One region of the Gordonia sp. SCSIO 19800 genome, then DNA from elsewhere that is predicted to be linked to it. Evidence: predicted binding sites of a transcription regulator. Region 1 holds the regulator's gene; the other holds the start of a gene.
What was found. Region 1 encodes HspR, which represses chaperone genes until heat shock. Its sites were predicted from a motif close to ANNTGAGTNNNNNNNACTCANNT; they were not measured.

Region 1 (3,409 bases):
TGCCGGCGCCCGGCGCGAAGGCCCGTGCCAGGTGGTCGCGGACGTCTGCGCGGGACGCCGAGATGCCGATGCGGTCGACCTCCACGGGGACGGAATCGACGAGTTCGAGGATCGCGGCCTCGGCACCGGCCGCCGACGCGTCCGGGAGGTCGACGAGATTGCTCGCCAGGACGTGGCCGTCGGCGTCGCGGACCACCGAGCTGATCTGGTCGTCGACGACGGAGATACCCAGGACCACGAACCCTGGCATCGGGCCGTTTGCCGGTACCTCGGACATGGTTCACCTCCCGTCGCCGACCTTGCTGTGGCGTTCTGACCCGCAAGCCTAGCGGCTGACGCGAGGACCGGGGCATCCGGCTGTGTCCGGCGTCCGGCTCAGATCGACTCGGCAGCGTGCTGGGTGTACGCGGCGTCGCGCACCGCTTCGTCGGTTTCCAGGCCGGCGCCCAGGGCGCCGCCGACGGTCGCGAGGGAGCACGTCAGCCAGGCAACCTCCAGATAGTCGGTGAAGCCGACAGGGTGGTCGAGCGTCGCACCGATGACCTGCGGTACCACGAGGCAGAGCGCGCCGATCGCGGACAAGACGAACAGCGCCGCGTAGAACGCGCCCACACCGAGAACGACTGTGATCATGGTGACGATGTTGAACAGCGCCACCTGTTCGCGCGTCTGACGGGAGGTGCCACGTTCCCACAGGTCGGCGCCGATGATCAGCGTCGCGGTGATTGCGATGATCGAGCCGAGCGCCACCCCGGTCAGGCGAATCCCACCGAAAGTGTCTGCGAGAAGCCAGATGTCGGCGGTGACGAGTGCGAAGACCCCGGCCGCGATCGCCCCGGTGAGGGCGCGGGTGAGCCCGAGTGCGAGCCGCCACGGCCGATTGGCCCGCACCATGCCCGTGAGCAGACGCAGATTGCCCGTCAGCACGCGGGCGGTGAACGCGGTGCCCTCGTCCTCGACGTCGGTCCCGAGTTGACGGACACGGTGGCGTAGCGCCGATCGCGTCGGCGACTTCTGGTGTTCGCGGAGGTCGTCGGCGTCGGCACCGAGGAGCTGGCCGACCAGCCCGGTGATGATCCCGCGCGTCCGCTGCCGCACCCCGGTCGCGCCGAGGGCGGGCACCGAGAGCACCGCCACTCCGTGGACCGCGTTGGCGTGCGCCACCACCGGGCGTTTGCCGACGTGCAGCGGCAGGTCGGTCAGACAGACCACCAGATCCCACTCGCGTTCGAGCAGTAGGTCTCTCGTTGCATCCACGATCTCGGCATCACCCGCGGGCGGTTGCACGAGTCCGGCCTCGACGAGTTCGACCTGCCAGCGTGCGCCCGGGAAGTTCGTCTGGACATGGTCCGAGAGGTTGTCGTCGACGAGTTTGCGCGCCAAGCCGATCGCCTGGCCCGGCGCGGCGACGACACCGAGGACGACGACGGGTTCATCCGAGGCGTCGGACTCGGTCGACGTACCGGTGGCGGAGTCCATCGGCGGTCCGGCTCAGGCGAACCGGGCCGCGAGGGCCCGCAGGGTGCCCTCGATCCCCTTGCCGTTCTTCTTGTCGTAGCCGATGAGTTCCATGATCTTCGGTACCCGGAGCGTCGAGTAGTCGAAGGTCTCGGTGACCGCGGTCGTGGTCGGTGACGTCGACTCGAGTTCCCACCGCCAGCGGTGCCCCATCGGGTGCTGCCATTCGACGACCCGACCGGGTTCGAAGTCGGTGACGGTCGAGGTGATCTTGTACGGCACGCCGTACTGCTTCATCCCGACGCTGAAACGCGCCCCACGGGTCAGCGTCTCGGGCCCGTCCACAGGGGTGTCGCGGACCGTGCCGGAACCGTCGAGCTCCGGATGCCGATGCGGATTCGACACGAGCGCGAACACATCGGCGGCCGGGGCGTTCACGACGACCCGGCGCGAGACCTTGTGCGGGCCGGAGTCGACGGTGTTGACGGGTTCAGAAGCCATACGCTCAACGTTACGCACGTCCGTGGGCTCGGCGAAACCAAGCAGGTGGTCAGTCGGTGGTGCGTCTGCGTCGCGGCTGCCAGACGACCAGGGCATTGGTGCGCGGCACCGGGACGAGTTCGCCGCCGCGGCGGGTCCGGGACGCCTGCACCTCGTCGGTCAGCTCGCGCACGCGGTGCTGGAGCGCCTCGACCTGATTGCTCAGATCGATGATGCGTTTGATGCCCGCGAGGTTGACGCCTTCCTCCTGCGAGAGACGCTGGATCTCGCGCAGGAGTTCGACGTCGCGGGACGAGTAGCGGCGACCACCGCCACTCGTCCGTTGCGGGGTGACCAGACCCAGGCGGTCATAGGTCCGCAGGGTCTGGGCGTGCATGCCGGCGAGTTCGGCGGCCACCGAGATCAGGAAGGTCGCGCCATCACCGTCGAAGTTGCTCGCACCGGCCATGACTCATCGCCCCCAGTCCGCCCGCGGGTCGAAACCGCTTGCCCGCTCGGCCTGGTCGTAGGCGCGCATCGCCTCGACCGCGGCCTCGTCGAGCTTGTTCGGAACCGCGACCTTGACGGTGACGAGCAGGTCGCCCGCCCCGCCGGAGCGCTTGGGCACCCCACGACCGCGCACGCGCAGCGTGCGGCCGTCGGTGGTGTTCGGCGGGATCTTCACCCCGACCGAACCCTCCAGGGTCGGAACCGAGACCGTCGCTCCGAGAACGAGTTCGGAGATCCGCACCGGCAGCTGCACCCGAAGGTCGTTGCCGCTGCGGGTGAACTGCTTGTGCGGGGTCACGTGCACGACGACGTAGAGGTCACCCGACGGGGCGCCACGACGACCGGCCTCGCCCTGCCCGGCGAGCCGGATGCGTTGACCGTCCTCGACGCCGGCGGGGATCCGGACGTTGATGGTGCGCGCGCGAACCTTCACGCCGCTGCCGTCGCAATCGGTGCACGGGTCGTCGATCCGCGACCCGGTGCCCTGGCAGTCCTGGCAGGGCTCGCTGAATCCGAACGCGCCCTGGTTGCGGCTCACGAACCCGGAACCGTTGCAGTTCGCGCACACCCGCGGACTGGTACCGGGCTTGGCGCCCGAGCCGTGGCAGGTGGTGCAGGGCGACGGACTCGTCACCCGCAGGGGGACGGTCGTGCCGAGCGCGGCGTCGGAGAACGAGAGCGTCGTCTCGGTCTCGAGGTCCTTGCCACGACGCGGCCGGCTCGCCGTCGAAGTACGTTGCGTTCCGCCGCCGCGGTTGAACAGGCCGTCGAAGATGTCGCCGAAACCGCCACCGCCGCCCCCGGTCTGCGCCCCGCCGAACAGGTCGCCGAGGTCGAAGTCGCCACCGCCGCCGGTGGTGTAGGTGGTTCCGCCGCCGGGGAAGCCACCCGGGAAGCCGTTGCCGCCGCCGCGGAATCGTCCGCCGGCGAACATGGCGCGTGTCTCGTCGTATTCCTTGCG
Region 2 (3,409 bases), on a different contig from region 1:
AGAGTCCGGAAGCCGTCGGGGGACGTTCCGAACGGCTTCTCGTAGACGACTCGGGATCCCTTCGCAAGATCGTGCGCGGCAATGGCTTTCGTGTAGTCGACGAAGGTGGTCGGTGGGAGGGCCAGATAGTGGACCAGTTGAGCACCGTCGCCGACGGCGTCACGGGCCGCGTCGATCACCTCCGGCAGACGGCCGGGGTTGTCGACGGTGAACCCGCCGCCGGCGAAGCGGAGGGTCTCGGCGAACGCTTCCCATTCGTCCGATGACACCGACCCGTCCGGACCGAACTCCTCGATGGCGTCCTTCACGTGCTGCCGGAACTCGTCGTCGGTCCGGTCGCCGCGTCCGTTGCCGATCAGCTGCCATCCGTCGGGGAGCAGGTCTCGCCGGTGGAGTTCGTACAGCGACGGCAGGACCATCCGCTTGGCGAGGTCGCCCGTCGACCCGAAGAGGATGAAGATCACCGGCCCGGTGGAGTTGTCTGTGGTCACTCAATCCATATTGCGCGAACAGATGTGCAGAGTGCGGGATGTGTGCTGGATTCCGTTACCGATCGCGCACTGTGGACGTCAGCGGATCCCTGCGCCGCCGACCAAGTCTAGTCCTGCGGAGGTCCTGGCAGGGGGAGCGCAGATACCACGGCAGGGCGTAACGCGACGGGAACGACGTACCTGTCGCCCTCGAGCGTCAGCCAGCCTTCTTCGATGTACAACTCGAGCCGACGATGGATTGCCTCGACGAGGAACTCGCTGAGTCCGAGTTTGGGGACCCAGGCGTTGATCTCGGCGATACTCAGCGGTGAATCGCCGAGTCCGCTAATGACCACGCCGATCAAGGACGACGAGAAGTCGATGTCGGGGTTGTATTCCCGAGGAAAGCCGGACCGAACCCATGCGGTGAGACCCACCCGCAGCACGTCGATCCGGGGCTCCTCCCGCCACAGATGGGCGGCGCGCCCGGGACGTGCGCTCGAGGTATTGGCTTCGACGATATCGAGGGCCTGGGCAAAGCCCCACAGGTGATGTAACGACGCGACGTCGCTCATGCTCTTGACGTGAGCGGGGAAGTCGATGTCGAGTCGGCGGGCGAGGTCGCGGGCCTCGGCCGGTTTGAGCCACCGACTCTGCGTGGTGGGGCGGTGCGGACCCAGCCAGTCCAACAGCTCGGTGACCCGCCGGACGGGCTGTGTGTCCAGGAGGGCAGCGCGTTCGGTGGCCTCGTCGACTTCCTCGATTGTCGTGGTCCGTAACTCGAGCCCGGAGGCAAGGGCAAACTGCTCGGCGGCATAGGCCGATACGGATTCGGTGCTGAGCCACATGCCGGTCTCGACCAGGTAGCGGCGCAGCGTCTCGATCGCGATGGCGAGCGGTTTGGCGTCCTGCTGCTGGTTCGACTCGATGTGGTTGAGCATCGACACCATGGTGTCGACGTCGTCGGTAGTCCAGGAGAGCGGATCGAAACCGGGGTTCGTCTGCCCGACGGCGTCGAGCACGATGAACGCGTACGCCCCGATGTGGGTGACAGCTTCCTCGTCGCCGGGGAAGACCTCATCGCGGAGCCACGACTTGAATGCTTCGGGAGCAACGTGTCGCCTTGCTGTGCCGAAAAGCGGTACCACGTTGGAGTGGTTGCCACTGCCGGAGTCGTGTTTGCGCTTACGTTGGGCGCGGCGCTTCTTCTTGTCGCGTGAAAGCTGTGACATCAGGCTCAAGAATAGGCGCCCGACTTGTGCGTCGTTCAATACTGCGGATCGGTTTGTCGCGTTCCGGAGAGTCTGTGGCGTCGGGTCCCGAGCCTGGACGGCTGTGAGGGCGGCGAATCGCCAGCCCGACATCCTGGAGCAAGTGGTCTATGTCACAGAAACTTCAGGCTTGAGCGGAATGCACTCAACTCTGTTGGCGTTGTAGACCGCGTATGGCTCATACTTGAGCCTGTTGGACTTAAGAGAAAGGTGCACGCGAGTGGACAGCTTCACCCCCACCACCAAGACGCAGCAAGCATTGAGTTCTGCTGTGCAGGCGGCGGCCAGTGCTGGCAACCCCGACGTGCGACCGGCCCACATCCTCGTGGCACTGCTCGATCAGTCCGACGGCATCGCGTCGCCGCTGCTCAAAGCGGTGGGCGTGGACCCGTCGAGCGTTCGTGCGCAGGCCCAGGCTCTGGTCGATCGCATGCCAACGGTGTCCGGCGCCAGCTCGACGCCTCAACTATCCCGCGAATCGATCGCGGCCGTCACCGCAGCTCAGCAGCTGGCCGGTGAACTCGACGACGAGTATGTCTCGACCGAGCACGTCGTCGTCGGCCTGGCGACCGGTGACTCCGACGTCGCCAAACTGCTGCACAACCTCGGTGCGACACCGCAGGCTCTGCGCGAGGCGTTCGTCGCCGTGCGCGGCAGCGCACGGGTCACCTCCGAGGATCCCGAATCGACCTACCAGGCTCTCGAGAAGTACTCGACCGACCTGACCGCGGCCGCCCGCGAGGGCAAGCTCGACCCGGTCATCGGCCGCGACACCGAGATCCGGCGCGTCGTGCAGGTGCTCAGCCGGCGGACCAAGAACAACCCGGTCCTCATCGGTGAGCCCGGCGTCGGCAAGACCGCCATCGTCGAAGGTCTCGCGCAACGCATCGTCGCCGGCGACGTGCCGGAGTCGTTGCGCAACAAGACCGTCATCTCCCTCGACATGGGTTCGATGGTCGCCGGCGCGAAGTACCGTGGCGAGTTCGAGGAGCGGCTCAAGGCCGTGCTCGACGAGATCAAGGGTTCGGCCGGACAGGTCATCACCTTCATCGACGAGCTGCACACGATCGTCGGAGCCGGTGCGACAGGCGATTCCGCGATGGACGCCGGCAACATGATCAAGCCGATGCTCGCCCGTGGTGAGCTGCGGCTGGTCGGTGCCACCACCCTCGAGGAGTACCGCAAGTACATCGAGAAGGACGCCGCACTAGAGCGTCGCTTCCAGCAGGTGTACGTCGGCGAGCCGTCGGTCGAAGACGCCATCGGCATCCTCCGCGGCCTGAAGGACCGGTACGAGGTGCACCACGGCGTGCGCATCACCGACTCCGCATTGGTCGCTGCCGCATCGCTTTCCGATCGCTACATCACCTCGCGGTTCCTGCCCGACAAGGCCATCGACCTCGTCGACGAGGCCGCGTCGCGGTTGCGGATGGAGATCGACTCGCGCCCCGTCGAGATCGACGAGGTCGAGCGGATCGTCCGCCGTCTCGAAGTCGAGGAGGTCGCCTTGCAGAAGGAGACCGACGCGGCGTCGAAGGAGCGGCTCGAGAAGCTCCGCGCCGAACTGGCCGACCAGAAGGAGAAGCTCAACGAGCTCTCCGCCCGGTGGCAGTCGGAGAAGACCGCGATCGACGCGGTCCGAGACCTCAAAGAGGAGCTGGAAAGGCT

Region 2: the regulator HspR is predicted to act here: its motif matches at 1,870-1,892, upstream of clpB (ATP-dependent chaperone ClpB).

Annotation. Positions count from the first base shown of each region.
Region 1 is NZ_JAGRQM010000014.1:100,650-104,058, reverse strand. Features, by position in the region: gene KB201_RS16340 (hypothetical protein) at 1-277, opposite strand, end outside; gene KB201_RS16335 (hypothetical protein) at 376-1,479, opposite strand; gene KB201_RS16330 (SRPBCC family protein) at 1,492-1,959, opposite strand; gene KB201_RS16325 (heat shock protein transcriptional repressor HspR) at 2,009-2,407, opposite strand; gene dnaJ (molecular chaperone DnaJ) at 2,411-3,409, opposite strand, start outside.
Region 2 is NZ_JAGRQM010000012.1:50,137-53,545, forward strand. Features, by position in the region: gene KB201_RS14880 (glucose-6-phosphate dehydrogenase (NADP(+))) at 1-491, opposite strand, end outside; gene KB201_RS14885 (hypothetical protein) at 599-1,702, opposite strand; gene clpB (ATP-dependent chaperone ClpB) at 1,962-3,409, shown strand, end outside.